Regions from separate parts of the Paenibacillus sp. FSL H3-0333 genome, predicted to be linked through region 1. Evidence: predicted binding sites of a transcription regulator. Region 1 holds the regulator's gene; each other region holds the start of a gene.
What was found. Region 1 encodes Rex, which represses fermentation and respiration genes when NADH is low (regulators of the CRP and FNR family bind a similar motif). Its sites were predicted from a motif close to TTGTGAAATATTTCACAA; they were not measured.
Positions count from the first base shown of each region.

Region 1 (4,229 bases):
AGGTGCCATTGCTCAGTTCCTCAGCATACAGGTCGTTGTCGCCTCCGGCAGGCTTGCCCTCCAAGGTGAAACGGACCCACACCATCAAATCGGTCCCTGCTTCATTTTTACCGGTCAGCACCCAGTAGATCTCATTCTCATTCCATACAGATTTCTGGGCCTTGGTTACCTCTGTTAGTCCGGCACGCGCCCGGGCCAGCTCCTTGGCCTCACTCCGCTCGTTCCACTGGTCCTTCATAATGTAGGCATAGAACTGGCTTAGTCCGAACAGAAGGAGCAGCACCACGGTAATCCCCAGCCAGATCCATTTTCCCCTCTTCTTCTTCACCACGCTGCTTCCTTTCCCGTTCCCCTGAATTACCGTTTAAGCAGGCTCTCGAACGTCTCCTGTGCTTTGCGGCGGATGGCTTCTTCATCAAGTGTCAGGCATTGTCCATGCTTCACAACCTGCTGGCCGTTCACCCATACATGCTCTACATCCTTGGCACTTGCCGAATATACGGCATGGGAGAGCAGATCGGTATGCGGCAGCAGATGAGGCTGGTCAATATCAAGTGCGATGAAGTCGGCCTTCATTCCTGCTGCAAGCCGGCCTACCCCGCTTAGGAAAATAGACTGCGCCCCGTACTCCGTAGCCATCAGAAGCGCCTCAGGAGCCGGTACCGCTGTAGGATCACCGCTTACGCCCTTGTGGATCAGAGCCGCCAGCCTCATCTCTTCGAACATATCCAGATTGTTGTTGCTTGCCGCGCCGTCTGTACCCAGGGAGACCTTAATCCCGGCTCTCAGCAGTTCAGGAACACGAGCAACCCCGCTGGCCAGCTTCAGGTTACTGCCGGGGTTATGCGACACGCCAACGTTATGGCGGGCCAGAATCCCGATCTCTTCATCGTTCAGATGAACCCCGTGGGCAATGAGCGAAGGACGGGTGAACATTCCGAGCTTCTCCAGATGTGCGACCGGACGCAGGCCGTAGTCGGCCACGTTCTGTTCCACTTCATGGCGCGTCTCGGACATATGGGTGTGCATTGGCAGGTCCAGATCATGGGCAGCCTGCACAAACTTCATGAAAAACTCTGGAGGACAGGTGTACGGGGCGTGCGGTGAGAGCATGGTCGTAATTCTGCCGTCAGCCTTGCCGTGCCAGTTACGGGCAAAAGCAATCGCCTCAGCGAGCTTCGCTTGCTGTACCTCTTCCGGGCACAGCCCAATTACGCCGCGCATCAACACCGCACGAATACCGGACTGCTCGGTCACTTCCGCTACCCGGTCCATATGATCATACATATCGAGGAAGGTGGTTGTGCCGCCCTTCAGCATCTCCAGCACGGACAACGAGGTTCCCCAATATACATCATCACCAGTGAATTTCTCTTCCATCGGCCACATCTTCTCCTGCAGCCAAGACTGAAGCACCATATCGTCGCCGTATCCGCGCAGCAGTGACATTGCAGTATGACCATGGGTATTGACCAGACCAGGCATGAACAGCAGACGGCTGCCGTCTACGACCTGTGCGCCATCCTCCACTACTGGCTCAGCTTCACCTATGTAAGTAATCAAATCATTCTCCAGGGTCATGTACCCGCTCAGAACCGGCTTGTCACTGCCCGGAACCAGGAAGTGCCCATTCTTGATTATCGTGATCTTACTGCTCATCTTCAGCCTCATCCTTTCCATCATGCAAATAATAGGCCAAGCTCTGCAGATCTGTGGTGAAATCTGCGGCATGAATCCGGATATTGGCAGGCGTCTTGAGAATAACCGGTGCGAAGTTCAGAATCGCCTCGATACCGGAATCGACAAGAATATCAGCTACGTTCTGGGCTTCGCTGTCGGGCACGGTAATAATCCCGATCCGGATGCCCTGCGAACGGATTGTACTGCTTAGCTCCTCCATCGGCTGCACAACCAGCGAGTTGATTTGCTGGCCCACCTTCGGCGGGTAGGCATCGAAGATGGCAGTAATCTTCATCGTATCCTTTAAGTAAGCGTTGTAGTTTGACAAGGCATGACCGAGATTACCGGCTCCAACCAGTGCAACATTAATTTGCTGGTCAAGCTTCAGGATATGGCGGATCTTCTCAATCAGATAAGATACATCATAGCCGATGCCTTTTCTGCCAAAATCACCGAAATAAGCCAAATCCTTACGGATCTGGGCGGGATTCAGATCAAGCTTCTGGCCCAGCTCCTGGGAAGAGACTGTGGAGATTTCACGTTTTTGGAGATCGTTCAGGAAACGCAGGTACACTGGTAGCCTGCGCACGACGGCCTCCGATATTTTATCCGATTTCATGTATTCTCCTCCTTAAAAGTTGTGTTAGACCCGTACAATTATAGCAACCGTGCCCCGCCGCCTGCCGGAGTGGCAGGGCAGGCGGGAACGGATCTTCAGGTTAATCATGACTTATTAATAATAGCAATAGCAGATGAATTAGGAAACCCCGCCGTCATCCAGCCATTCGGCAATTCTCGGGACCATCTGCTCGGTGAGCATATGCTCCATCTTGGGACCGGGGAGCGAGTACAGGAAGTACTTTCCGTAATGCGATTCAATGACTCTGGTATCGTACACAATTACGATGCCCCGGTCCTGCGCCGTGCGGACCAGCCGCCCGAAGCCCTGCTTGAAGCGGATGACGGCCTGCGGCACGGACAGCTTCATGAACGGATTCTTCTTCTGTGCCTGAAGCAGCTCCGACTTCGCTTCTGCCAGCGGGTGATTCGGCGGCTGGAACGGCAGTCTGACAATCGCCAGGCAGGTCAATGCTTCTCCCGGGATATCCACCCCTTCCCAGAAGCTGCTGGTACCCAGCAAGACCGAAGCCGGGCTATCCTGGAAGCGGCGGATCAGCTTGCTCCGGCTGCCGCCTTCCACGCCTTGTCCCAGCACCGCGATATCCTGTGAGGCAAGCGCCTCCTTCAGCGGTTCATACACCTGGCGCAGCATCTTGTAGGAGGTGAACAGCACCAGCATCCGCCCCCGTGTTGTTACAGCTGTCTCGGCAAGGGAGTGCACGAGGGTGTCCACAAAGCGGGCATCACCTATACTTCCCTTGACGCTAGGGAAGTCCCGGGGAATGACCAGGAGAGCCTGCTCACGATACTTGAATGGCGATGGAAGCAGTGCAGTCATCAGACGCCTCTGCTCGGCAGCCTCGCCAAGACCCAGGTTATCGATCATGAACTGGAAGGATTTATCCACGGATAAGGTGGCCGAGGTCAGGATAATGCTCTTCTTCTTATCGAAGAACAGCTCCCTGAGCTGGGTGCTGACATCTACGGGAACAGCATACATTTGCAGCGACTTGCCCTTATAATTGCCGCTTCCCTCCAGCCAATACACGATATTCTCATCGTTCAGACTCATGAAGAAGCGGATCTGCTCTCTAATGGATGCCAGATCCTTGAATAACCCGCCGATATCAGTCACAAGACTGTCTGAGGAGGACTGGCTGTCCGTGTCACGCATCTCATTGAGCATTTTGTCGCCCTTGCGGATGATATCGCTCAGACTGAGGTTCAGTGTATTCTCAAGGGCAGCCAGCTCCTCCCAATCCTTCGGCTTCTTGCCCGGCTGCAGGCGTGCCACCAGCTGGCCTGCTTCACCGGCTCCGGCATCGCTGCGCTCGGGCAGCAGGCTGAAGAGCCTGTCACTAAGCGCATCCCAGGACTCCTTCACCGTCAGCAGATCTGGATAGATCCGGTCGATCACGCCGCTCCATTCGGAGGCCTGCTCACTGCCTGAAGACTGCAGACTCTGGCGGAGGGCAGGCAGCTGCCCGCTACGGCTATCTTTATAGAGACGGGTGAGGGTATGGGCGAATGTGAAATATTTCATCTGCATGCCAAGATGCTTGCCGGCAATATCCTCCAGATGATGGGCTTCATCAATAACAAGATGGTCGTACGCCGGAAGAAGCTGATGCCCGGCTTTGACATCTGCGAACAGCTTGGAGTGATTGGTGACCACCACATCGGAGATCCCGGCTTCATGCTTGGCCCGGTGGTAATAGCATTTGCGGAACCAGGGACAGGCGCGTCCCAGGCAGGAGTCGGTATCACTGGAAACAGTCTCCCAGAAATCGCCGCCCCGTCCGCTTAAGTTAAGCTCCTCATCATCGCCGGTCGTCGTCTGGGTCAGCCAGACGAGCATTTGCGCAGCGGTGAGCGCTTCTTCCCTTGGACTCGTAAAGTCCTTTTTGTTCATTCTATGTTCGAACTTG
Region 1 is NZ_JBBODG010000001.1:3,272,099-3,276,327, reverse strand. It holds gene MHH78_RS14370 (cell wall elongation regulator TseB-like domain-containing protein) at 1-328, opposite strand, end outside; gene MHH78_RS14365 (amidohydrolase) at 358-1,659, opposite strand; gene MHH78_RS14360 (redox-sensing transcriptional repressor Rex) at 1,649-2,299, opposite strand; gene dinG (ATP-dependent DNA helicase DinG) at 2,438-4,229, opposite strand, start outside.

Region 2 (4,229 bases), 4.0 Mb from region 1:
CGATCGCGAGTCCGACGGCCCCGACGAAGCTCAGCATATTGAGCGGACCAAAGCCTGATTCCTTAGAGTAAGTATACAGACGGCGTGTCATTCCCATCAGTCCCAGGAAGAACATTGGGAAGAAGGTTACGTTAAAGGAAATGATGATCCACCAGAAGGCATGCTTGCCCAGCCGTTCGTTCAGGCGGAAGCCGAACACTTTAGGGAACCAATAGTGGAAGCCGGCGATGACGGCGAACACGGCACCCGGAATCAGCACGTAGTGGAAATGCGCTACCAGGAACATCGTGTTGTGATACTGGTAATCGGCGCTGGCCATTGCCAGCATGACGCCCGTTACCCCGCCGATCGTAAAGATCGGGATAAAGGCCAGTGTGTACAGCATCGGGGTCGTGAAGGTAATCCTGCCCTTTCGCAGGGTGAATAGCCAGTTGAATATTTTGACCCCGGTAGGTACTGCTATGGCCATCGTTGTGATTGAGAAGAAGCTGTTGACCATGGCACCTTGACCCATTGTATAGAAATGGTGCGCCCATACAAGGAAGGACAGGAGCGAGATGATCAGCATGCTGAATACCATGGAGGTATAGCCGTACAGGTTCTTCTTCGAGAAGGTGGCGATAATCTCACTATAAATACCGAAGGCCGGAAGGATAACGATATAGACCTCCGGATGTCCCCAGACCCAGAACAGGTTGGCCCAGAGCATATCCATCCCGCCGTTGGCCATCGTGAAGAACTGGGAGCCGAAGAGGCGGTCGAACATCATCATCGCCAGCGCTACGGTCAGAACCGGGAAGGCGAAGACAATGATAACGTTGGTGATGAGTACGGACCAGGTGAACATCGGCATCTTCATCAGCGTCATGCCTGGTGCGCGCATCTTAAGAATCGTTACGATAAAGTTAACCCCGGTGATCAGCGTACCGATACCGGAAATCTGCAAGGCCAGAGAGTAGTAGTTGTTCCCTACGGTCGGGCTGAATTCAAGACTCGCCAGCGGGAAGTAGGCTGACCAGCCCGCATCCGGCGAGCCGCCGATGACGAAGGAAATGTTCAGCAGCATGGCGCCCATGAAGAAGAGCCAGAAGCTGACGGCGTTCAGCCGCGGGAAGGCAACGTCCCGTGCGCCGATCTGCAGCGGAATGATTACGTTCATCAGACCGATGATAAAAGGCATGGCCATGAAGAGAATCATGATCAGACCATGGGTGGTGAAGACCTCATTGTAATGCTGCGCATCGAGGAATTTCATTTCCGGCGCAGCCGTCTGCAGACGCATCATCATTGCATCTACACCGCCGCGGAACAGCATCAGCAGCGCCGCGAGGATGTACATGATCCCGATTTTTTTGTGGTCAACCGTGGTCAGCCATTCGCGCCACAGATAGCCCCATTTCTTGAAATAGGTAAGCCCTACGAGAATCCCGATGGTTGCCAGTGCAATACTGATCATGGCCCCGTATATCAAGGGTTCGCCGTGAACCTTAAATTTGTCCAAATCCATTAGGGTAGCTCCTTTCAGTGTGTTGCATTAAGCTCTTCAGAGAGCTAGTGTCCTTCATGTGTGCTTTCATCCACAGGGGAGCTTGGCAGCGGCTGATCGACTTCCGGATCAGGCTTGCTGTCGAATTCCGTTCCGCTGGACGGCTCGGGAGACGGATGAATGTCCTTGTTATCCTGATGCTCCGGATTGCCGTTGTCCATATCCATCTCCTTGCCGCCGCCGCTCATATGATCTCCGTGATTTCCCGGAGGAGGGCTGAACTCCAGATGGGTGGAGGAATACGTTTTGCGTCCGAGGTAATCCGTGGCCAGCAGGCCTTTGAATTCTTCCTCAGTCAGCTTAGGTGCAGTTTCCTTCACTTCCTTCACCCAGTCCTCGTAACCTTTGTTACTCAGAACAAGTGCTTCGAATTCCATGTGGGCGAAGCCTTTACCGCTGAAGTTAGCATTCTTTCCGATATAAGAGCCTTCCGTATCAGCGGAGAGGTGAAGCGTTGTCAGCATGTCGCTCATCGCGTACTTTTGACCGGCAAGCTGTGGAATCCAAAGACTGGTAATGGTGCCGAATGAGTACATTCTGAATTCAACTGCACGGTGTACCGGCATATTCACGTAGTTAACTGTTTCAATGCCTTCTTCCGGATAACTGAAATGCCATTTCCAGTTGGAGGAGGACGCATAGATGACCAGCGGAGTCTGATCTTTATAATCCGCAGCCACATTCTCCACTTCGTTTGTCGTCTTGACGGTTACAACAGACAGGAAGGCTACGATAATGATCGGGATAATAATCCAGATCGCCTCAAGGACTACATTGCCTTCCTCGTGCTTTGGAATGTAACCCTCATTACTCTTCTTCGCACGGTATTTCACCAATACAAAGATGTATAGGATGTAGACAACTGCCAGAACACCAAGCATTACAATAATTGAGAGGATAATGGTGTCAGATAACGTTCTGGCAGACGGCCCCTTCGGGTTCAGAACAGCGATTGAGCTGCATCCCGGCAGGAGAAGGATCAGGCTTAGAAACAGAGCGTATAACGGTCCCTTTTTTTTCATATAGAACTCCTTCCTTCAATACTACTTTTCATTCGCCGTTCATTAACGGAAGTACATTGATCTGTATCTATAGTAAGAACTACTTACCCATAATGCAAAATACATATTTTGTATAATTATATAAAATAGACCTTAAAAATGGCGAACAAGTTAAATATGTGTGATCAAATTGTTACAACTCCCTAAGGGTATGATAAAGATCACTGTAGTGGCGCACTTTAGCTAATTTTAAGGTTGTTCAATTTTTGTTCAAAATTCCGATATTGTTATTAAATTTGTCACAATTATTCTGTGCCAAAAACCGCTGATTTAACCGTGTAACGCCTGCTGTGACAGCATTCGACGAGAATTGCGTGCTTTCTGAAAATAATGGCGAACCCTCATTTATCATTGCATAAGAGTAACAATTTCTTAGCTTGCGGTTACAATCTCTCAAATTACGTTGAAAGTATATATGATAAAGTGATAGACAAATATACATAGATTGGAGACTGCTGCTGTGCGCATCAAGAAAATTCTGCTCTTATTCATGTCTTTATTCCTAATTATGGGGCTTGTGCAGGTCCCGGCTAACGCTAAAGGTGATAGCACTATTCTTAAACTCGGAGTCAACGATAAATTAAGCAAGGTTGAAGCTGTATCCGTAAAAGGCACCTATTATGTACCGCTGCGCGCGCTTGCGGATGAGCTGAAATGGACCCTTACCGGCCTGACGGACGGGATTCACGTAGCCGGCGGGACAGGTTCGCTTACCCTGCTGAGCAAGGACGGAGGTGCGGTGCTGAAGGATGGGACTGCCGTGCCTATGAGCACTTTCGTACAGGACGGCAAACTCATGGCTCCGCTGAAGCTCAGCGGTTACCTCGGGTATAGCATTTCCTATGCGGGAGATAAATATTTACTTCGTGTGAAGGACGGCTCGGCGCAGCTTACCGATGCAGCCTTCACCGATAAATATGCTGCCGAGCTGAAGCCGGAGGCTCCGGTAGCTCCAACGAATCCAGCGACTCCGGTTACACCCACTGAGCCGGGCAAGCCGGGCCGGACCGTATACCTGACCTTCGACGATGGCCCGTCAGCCACGACTGGCGACCTGCTGGACATCCTCCGTAAATATGACGTACAGGCAACCTTCTTCATGCTGGGGAACAACATGAATCAGCATCCCGCCCAGGTGAAGCGGACTGCGAAAGAAGGCCATGGCTTAGCGCTGCATGGCGTGACCCACCGCCAGGAGAAGTTCTATGCTTCGCCGGCAGCGGCGCTTGCCGAGATGTCGGGGGCCAATGCGACACTGAAGAAGCTGACGGGAGCCAGCACCACCTTGATTCGTACGCCATATGGAAGCAAGCCGTATTTCACCAAGTCCTTCCGCGATAAAGTCCTGACGCAGGGATATCATCTCTGGGACTGGAACGTGGATTCCTATGACTGGAAATACAAACAGAACAGCGACAGAATCTATAACACCGTGATGGATCAGGTGAACAAGCTGAAGGCGTCCAAGACCAATCCGGTCATTCTGATGCATGACCAGAAGGCTACACTCAAGGTGCTGCCGCGTATTCTGGAGAAGCTGAAGAAGGAAGGCTATACCTTCAAGCTCATTACGAAGGATATGGAGCCGCTCAATTTCTGGAAGGATAAACGCTGATCCGTAA
Region 2 is NZ_JBBODG010000001.1:7,249,580-7,253,808, reverse strand. It holds gene qoxB (cytochrome aa3 quinol oxidase subunit I) at 1-1,507, opposite strand, end outside; gene qoxA (cytochrome aa3 quinol oxidase subunit II) at 1,552-2,568, opposite strand; gene MHH78_RS31645 (polysaccharide deacetylase family protein) at 3,068-4,222, shown strand.
Region 2: the regulator Rex is predicted to act here: its motif matches at 2,835-2,852, upstream of qoxA (cytochrome aa3 quinol oxidase subunit II).

Region 3 (4,229 bases), 2.2 Mb from region 1:
TTCTCGGATCAGCCCCGGCTGCTCGGAGCCCCGGAAGGCTTCACCATGGGCATTCGGGACATCACTCTGTCCCTCGGGGCGGGATTCGCTGTAGTGATCACCGGCAACATGGTCACGATGCCGGGTCTCCCCGCCAAGCCTGCGGCAGAAAGCCTGTTGGTGGACGAGGATGGCGTAATCTCGGGTCTGGAATAAGACAGCATCAGCTAACAGTTGTAGTTTGGCCTCACTTTACCGCAGATATGCTGCGGAGGGTGAGGCTTTTTTGTATGCCAAAACAAACATGTCTTTCAAGGCACAACCCCAGCATGAAAATGAGCAGCGCGCCTAAAAACAGAACGATCACAATTGGACCGGGCGCGCCGCGTAGGCCAAATTTCCTCCTGCTGTTTCCTGCTCCTGGCAGACATAATGCCCCTCCTCCGGGGGAAACTAAGCCAAGGTTGAAGAGTGCAGCGGCGGTACAAATGGAGTGGATGATGCGGTGAAACTCCAAAGTTATTAAAATTTGAAATTGTGAACAATGTGAGAAAAATCACAATAACCCTTGCAATGTGATAAATATCACAATATAATCAGTGTATAAAGTGAAAACAATCACAAATGTAAAGTTGTATAAACGCAGTCAGTACAGCACTTTTTTACAGACGCAATCACAAGCCCTACTAAATAAGCTTTTCAACTTGGAGGAGGAAGAAATCATGAAAGTAGCAGTTATTGGATGTACCCACGCCGGAACGGCCGCCATTGTAAATACCGCACAGTTATACCCGGATGCACAGATTACGGTGTACGAGCGCAACGATAATATCTCATTCCTGTCTTGCGGCATAGCCTTATACGTTGGCGGTGTGGTCAAGGACCCGCAGGGACTATTCTATTCCTCCCCGGAACAGCTTGCCGCCCTGGGTGTGCTGACGAAGATGCGTCATGAGGTAATCAACATTGACACCGCCCGCCGGACCCTGAAGGCCCGCAACCTCGTCACCGGCGAGGAAATGGAAGATACTTATGACAAACTAATTATGACAACAGGTTCATGGCCGATTGTGCCTAAGCTCGAAGGAATAGAGATGGAGGGCATCCTGCTCTCGAAGAACTACAATCACTCCAACACCATTATCGAAGAAGCGCAGAAGGTGAAAAGAATTACTGTGGTCGGTGCCGGATATATCGGGGTCGAGCTGGTGGAAGCTTTTCAGATGAATGGCAAGGAAGTTACGCTGATTGATGGGGAAGACCGCATCCTGAGCAAATATCTCGATGAAGAGTTCACCGCACCGATCCAGCAGTCGCTTGAGGATCACGGCATTAAGCTGGCGCTGGGCGAGAAGGTCGCCTCCTTCGCTGGTGAGAACGGCAGAGTGACCAAGGTGATTACGAGCAAGGGTGAGCATGAGACGGATCTGGTGATTCTCTGCATTGGCTTCCGTCCGAATACAGAGCTGCTGAAGGGTCAAGTGGATATGCTGCCGAACGGCGCGATTATGGTTAACGATTATATGCAGACCAGCCTGCCGGATGTCTATGCTGCCGGTGACAGCTGCGCGATTCATTACAATCCAACGGGTAAACATGCATACATCCCGCTGGCCACCAACGCTGTGCGTATGGGAACGCTGGTTGCCCGCAATCTGGTCTCGAACACGATCCCTTACATGGGTACACAAGGAACATCGGGCATCAAGATCTACGAGGACAATATTGCCGGAACCGGACTGACTGAAGAGGCTGCTGCAGCCGAGGGAATGGATACGGAGAGCGTGATGCTGATCGACAACTACCGTCCGGAGTTCATGCCGACCTTCGAGCAGGTTCAGGTAAAAGTGGTCTTTGACCGTGCCACCCGCCGCATTCTGGGCGCGCAGATTATGTCCAAGATGGATCTGACGCAGTCGATCAATACCGTATCGGTCTGCATCCAGAATAAGATGACCGTGGACCAGCTGGCCTTCATCGACTTCTTCTTCCAGCCGCAATACAACAAGCCTTGGAACTTCCTGAACACCGCAGGCCTTCAGGCTCTGCCTAAGCTAGCTGCCGTCAAAGAACCTGTACACGTATAAGAGCTGAATATTTTGCCGGAGCCCGCTTAGGGCTCTTTTTTTGTGAACTCTCGATGCAATGGCAGCGGGAATGAAAAAATTTTCCGTACAGCCAGCTTTTATGGTAAATTTGACATGTCAGTGAAAACTTTCACGTGGTTTTTATGATAGTGACTTTTATCACGTAAATGTGATTGTGATCACGTTACAATGGCATAAAGGAACAAATTTTAAGTAATTAGAAGGGGATAGGAATCATGGCTTATAACAAACCGCAGGGAATCGCTGAAGTCACGGTAGAGAACGGAGTCAAGAAGGCGCATAATCCGCTCAGCACTGTACTCATTCTTGGTTTCTTGGGAGGAGCGTTTATCGCGCTCGGATTTTTGCTGGATATTCGTGTCATTGCCGGTGCGCCTGCCGAGTGGGGGTCCATTGCCAACTTCATCGGGGCTGCGGTGTTCCCGGTAGGACTGATCTTGGTGCTGCTTGCCGGAGGAGAACTGCTGACAGGCAATATGATGGCTGTGCCGCTGGCTTTTATTGCGAAGAAGATTTCCTTCTGGGAAGTCATTAAGAACCTGGTGCTGATCACACTCAGCAACCTGGCGGGTGCCTTATTCGTCGCTTATTTCTTCGGTCACATCGTTGGTCTTACATCAGATGGCGTGTATCTGGAGAAGCTGGTAAGTATGGCGGAGCATAAGATCGATGCTACGTTCCTGCAGGCTTTTATCTCCGGGATCGGCTGTAACTGGCTCGTAGCGCTGGCGGTATGGCTGTCGTACGGGGCAGACAATTTCAGCGGCAAAATCCTCGGTATCTGGTTCCCGACCATGGCGTTTGTAGCCATCGGCTTCCAGCACGTTGTAGCTAACATGTTCCTTATCCCTGCTGCGATCTTCGAAGGACATTTCACCTGGGGCCAGTATGTGGCCAACTTCGTTCCGGTCTGGCTGGGCAATCTGACGGGCGGCGCAATCTTCGTGGCTGCGGCGTACTGGATGGCTTATCTGCGCAAGGAGCCGGGTGCTGTGAGCCCAGCCGCAGGCGTACCTGCTGCTGGATTGAAGAAACACGCTTAATCTACAGATTTTGACCCGGTGTGAATCACATCGCTGGTCTGTAACATAGCTTGGCCTAAGCACTTCCTGCTTCTCGGCACCCTGCATCAAGGGATTCGTAGAGACAGGGAGTGTTTTTGTATCGGGTACAGCAGGATCATCCTCGGGACAAAACAAAATTCACCGTGCAATCCGATTCGGGGGAACGAAATCGGATCTCACGGTGAATAAAATAGGGAGTGTTTCATATGGATCATTACCCCGGCTTCCGGGGAACGAATCAGTGCGGGCGAGGTATTTTTCTTTACGTGTGAAAGAGCGGGTTATAGAATATTAATATCGCTGGCGGCGGTGAAGACAGGATTGATTTTCAATAGGATAATTCCCTGGTTTCCCGCGATACAGCATTAACGCGTATGCTTGCCCCGCCCCCTGTTTTGGGATGATACTGGATGAATTAATGACAGCTATGTTACAGGGGATGACAGACAAGATATGAGATTCATGCAGGCCTATCCGAAGGAAATTAAAGTATTTTTGATTGCCAGTCTTATTAATGCTACCGGCAGTGCGCTGATGTGGCCGCTGGTTACAATGTATGTATTCGATGAACTGGGACGCAGCATGAAGGACGCGGGAATTGTTCTGCTGGTGCAGTCACTTGGCGGAATTGCCGGACAGCTGCTGGGCGGTTCGTTGTACCATAAGGTAGGGGTCAACCGTCTGATTGTCGGCGCTCTGGCCATGAACGCCCTGACGCTGTTTGCGCTCCCGTGGGCGAGCGGAAGCTGGAGCGTATTCATTATCGTGATGGGTATGATGGGATTGTTTAACTCCCTCTCCCTCCCGGCGATCCAGGCGTTTATCGGTTTCCGGTTCGCGGAGCAGCGCGCAGAGCTGTTCAATATCATCTATGTTGCCAATAATATAGGGGTAGCCCTGGGAACCGCGCTGAGCGGCTTCCTGGGCAATTATATGCTGAGCTTTGTGCTTAACGGGGTGACCTCGGCCGTATTTGCCGGATTCTTCTTCGTCTATCTGCGCAAGGTAGGGACGGCTCCGGCTCACAGCACAGTATCGAAAAAGCAACCGCAGCATGAATTATCGGGCTGGAGACTCC
Region 3 is NZ_JBBODG010000001.1:1,078,300-1,082,528, forward strand. It holds gene MHH78_RS04825 (formate--tetrahydrofolate ligase) at 1-195, shown strand, start outside; gene MHH78_RS04830 (FAD-dependent oxidoreductase) at 702-2,066, shown strand; gene MHH78_RS04835 (formate/nitrite transporter family protein) at 2,303-3,130, shown strand; gene MHH78_RS04840 (MFS transporter) at 3,605-4,229, shown strand, end outside.
Region 3: the regulator Rex is predicted to act here: its motif matches at 2,185-2,202, upstream of MHH78_RS04835 (formate/nitrite transporter family protein).

Region 4 (4,229 bases), 3.0 Mb from region 1:
CCGAGCGGCCCGGCCCCTTCGGAGATGCTCTCCCCTCCGCGCAGCGATATCTCCTGACCGCCTCCCGCAAAGGGCAGTCCGACCAGCGAGGCATCCGGATGGGAATAGCGGATTCCCTTCATATCTGTCACGACCACGAACATAATATCATTACGGCGGGCGATTCTTGAGGTGTAGTCCTGAATCTCCTTGCTGTTGCCTTCACTGAGTCCCTCCGAGACCAGCGGAATCAGGGCGATAGTACGGGCAATCGTAATCGCCTTATCCTCCAGTGCCTGCCGGGTCTGCGGAATAATCTGATTGCGGAAAATAAAATATAAAATCAGCAATACCAGCAGGACAACGGCAGACACCATGACGGCAATCATTGTGCGCAGACTGTAGCTTTTTTTCCTGGCCACTGGTGCGAAGACCTCCCTTCATGTCCCATATTCCTATACCATTCGAACTATATTAGTTGAACCTGAATTTGTAAAGCTACTCCCGGGGATGGCTTCCTGGGGATGGAACTATGCAGCAAGCCCAGCCGTGCTGCCGGAGACAGGAGGGCTGGGCTTGCTCAGGTGATATGACCACAACTCTTTTATAAGCAATTGAATGATGACTTACTGCTTCTTGGCCTGTTCCAGCGCCTGGGTCACCGCTTCAATAATCCCGCCGCTGGAGCCGGAAGCACCGGAGAGGGCATCTACGCCTTCTGTGGTTTGCTTTTCAATAATTTCAGGAATCGTATTCTCCACGGCCGCATCGATCATCGCCTGCGTCTCCTTATGCTCCTCTACGGTAATAGCGTCGATCTTCTCATCCTTGATCTCTACCGCTACTTTAATATCACTCTTGACCCCTTTGCCCGTACCATCATATGTCCCGTCCACATACTTGCCGGAAGATGAAGAGCAGCCCGCCGTTAATACTGTTGCAGCCGCGAGGGCAGAGAACAGCAAGGTTTTTGTCCACTTGTGCATGAGTAATTCCTCCTTCTGAAAGTTCCTATTTCTTAAGTGCCTTCACAGCTTCATCCGCTGCAATCCGCCCGAAGGTAGTGATGTCTGCCAGTGCATTACCGCCCAGACGGTTCGCGCCGTGTACTCCGCCGGTTACTTCGCCCGCAGCATACAGCCCGGCAATGACCTGATCCTTGGTATCCAGTACCTGAGCCTGAGTGTTAATCGCTACTCCGCCCATGGTATGGTGGATTCCCGGTGTTACCTGAATTGCATAATATTTACCCTTTTCAAAAGACAGCTCAAGATCCGGCCGTTCAAACTCTGTATCCTTACCGGAAGCAACGAAGCCATTATACGTTTTCAGTGTATCCGCAAGTGCTTTGCCATCTACACCAATCTGTGCCGCCAATTCTTCAGGTGTTGCCGCTTCTTTGACTAGATCCATTCCAAAATAAACCTCAGTTGCCTTCAGGTTCGCACGCAGCTCATCATTGAAGATCAGATAAGCTACTTTGCCGGATTGGGCTAGAATATTCTGGGACACGACATCGCGGGTCAGCAGTTCATTCGTGAATCGCTTGCCTTCGCTATTGACCAGAATCGCACCGTCTCCGCGTACCCCTTCTGTGATCAGCACGCCTTGATTCGGAATGGTGGTCGGATGAATCTGAATCTCCTTCATGTCTACCAGCTTGGCACCGATCTTCTCTGCCATCGTTGTACCATCGCCGGTTGCGCCCGGATGGTTAGTGGTGGAGAACCCTTCCAGCTTCGGCTGGTACCCCTTGATCATGTCCATATTAGCTCCAAAACCGCCGGCCGCCAGAATAACGGAATTCGCACTGATCGTGTACTGCTTGCCATCCTTATCCGTCACCTTCACTCCGGTAACCACGCCGTCCTTATTCTTGACGATCTCATCGGCAGTCGTCCGCAGGCGCACATCAATTTTGTACTCCTCCAGCTTCTTCTTCAGCGCGACTACGATGAAATTCCCTGCTGCTTCTCCGCCTGCCGGACGGTGAATCCGGTTCACGCTTGCCCCGCCTGCGCGTCCCACCTCAGACAACTCGGCTCCATTCTCCTTCAGCCACTCCACCGAAGCCGCCGCGCCGTTCGTAAGCGTTCTGACCAGATCCGGGTTATTGAGATTCTTGCCGCCCTTCATGGTATCTTCGAAATGCAGCTCCGGACTGTCTTTGATACCAGCCGCTGCCTGATAAGGTGTTCCTGCCGCATTCAATCCGCCTTCCGCACGGACGGTGTTTCCTCCAAGCATAGGCATTTTTTCGACTAGTATCACCTTGGCTCCCTGATTATGCGCTTCAATGGCAGCAGTCATTCCCGCGCCGCCGCCGCCGATAATTACGATGTCCGTAGACTCCCCTTTGGTGCTGTTACATGCAGGCAATACCACCAGACTTGCCAGCAGCAGCCCCTTGCCCAGCAGACTTCCCCATCTCTTTCTGTTCATTCTGTTCTCCTCCAATTGTCATTGTGCATATTTTCACAATCATCATAACCTGAAGGAGCCCTGACAAGAATATTTAGTAATTAAAGAAATGATAAAGTAAATAAAGGTAGTGAATTTGCTTGAATGTGTTTATAGATTTATAATTGGAGCTTATACAACCGTATCACTAGGAGGAACAGAAACTATGGAAAAAAGCGAAAAATATTGGCTGGCCGGTGCTGTTCTGGCAGCAGCCGGTGTCTCCCTGATGAGCTACACCGCGAGCCGCTATACTTCATTCAAAAGAGTAGTTACCCGAACCGTCCGTCTGGAAGATATCGCCGCTCTGGAAATTACCCGCCTGTCTTCTGTTCCCGGTGAACAGAAGGACGTTGTGCTTACTGAGCCGGAAGCGATTAAGCAGATCTACGATGATTTCTCCGGCGTCCGCCTGATGAAATCCGCCCGCAATGTGAGCACAGACAACAAGTACAGCTATTACATTACCATTGTCCAGGCAGACCGGAAGCAGCGGTTCGACATTATTTTGAAGGGCAAGCATCACATGATTATCTATGACAATGACATGAACAACCCGCACCTGGTAGCCTACAAAATCATTAACGAGTTCAGTCCGCTGGCTCTGCAGCAGGCCTTCGATTGATTCTGCGCACGCTTATGTATGGCATAGCTTAATAACCTTCACAGCTACTGTGACGGCTATATGGAGTCATGGAACGCCTGGGGCAGCCTTGGGACAACCGTGACTCCGTTTTAATTGTGCGGCTAGCTCCTTCCGCTCATTCGTATATTTTTCCGGCATACAGTATGCCTGCGATGAAGCTCCAGTCGATATTCTGCGGCGCGGGCCGCTTCAGATTCTCATAATATCCATCCATATCCTCTACCCAGGACTGAACTCCTTCCAGATACAGCTCCACACTGCCATTCTCCCATTCGCCCGGATTCGCGCTGTAATCCTTAGCCAGCAGGCCAAGGAATGCTGTGAAGTCCTCCCTGCTTCTAACCTTCTTCAGTGCTTCATGCAATTCCATGCTCCAGCTCCTTCCGCCCTTAGCTGCTTATAGATATTTACGGATAAGCTCATACCCTTCAGGTCTCACCTTATACATATACACCGGCCTGCCTACCGCCCCGTAGCTAAGCTCCATTTCCAGAATACCTGCCTCCGTCAGAAAAGCCAGATATTTGCGGACCGAGATCCGCGAGATGGGCGCATGGCTGCTGATATCCTCCGTAGAGAACACCGGGCTCTCCAGCCGGTTAATCGTGCTCCAGATGCTGTCCAGTGTGCCTTCGGCAAGCCCTTTGGGTAGCGGCAGGGCAGCGTACTTCTCCTCTTCCGTCCCGAGCGAATGCCGCAGCAGCTTATCCAGCTGCTCCTGGCTGAGATGCTCCTTGTGCATCAGCTTATAATCTTCACGATACGCCGACAGTGCCGCCTGAAACCGGGCAAACTCGAACGGCTTGATCAAATAATCCACGGCCCCGTTCTGCAGCGCCTTGCGGATGCTGGCATTGTCACTGGCGGCGGAGATCACTATGATATCCACCTTGCTCCCCTGCTCCCGCAGAGCAGAGAGCAGCTGCAGCCCGCTGACACGCGGCATATAAATATCCAGCAGCACCAGATCTACCTGCTGCTCCTCCAGCATAGTTCTCGCTTCATCCCCTGTCGCCGCCCAGCCCGCATACTCAAAGCCCGCAACCTGCTCCAGATAATGCCGGTTAAACTTCGCCACCATCGGGTCATCTTCTACGATCAATACTTTAATGTTCATAGGTTCTCCTTGTCTTTCTGAATAATT
Region 4 is NZ_JBBODG010000001.1:6,247,087-6,251,315, forward strand. It holds gene dcuS (DcuS/MalK family sensor histidine kinase) at 1-401, opposite strand, end outside; gene MHH78_RS27585 (FMN-binding protein) at 606-965, opposite strand; gene MHH78_RS27590 (flavocytochrome c) at 991-2,421, opposite strand; gene MHH78_RS27595 (hypothetical protein) at 2,606-3,064, shown strand; gene MHH78_RS27600 (DUF7660 family protein) at 3,201-3,455, opposite strand; gene MHH78_RS27605 (response regulator) at 3,483-4,202, opposite strand; gene MHH78_RS27610 (DUF4291 domain-containing protein) at 4,199-4,229, opposite strand, start outside.
Region 4: the regulator Rex is predicted to act here: its motif matches at 2,443-2,460, upstream of MHH78_RS27590 (flavocytochrome c).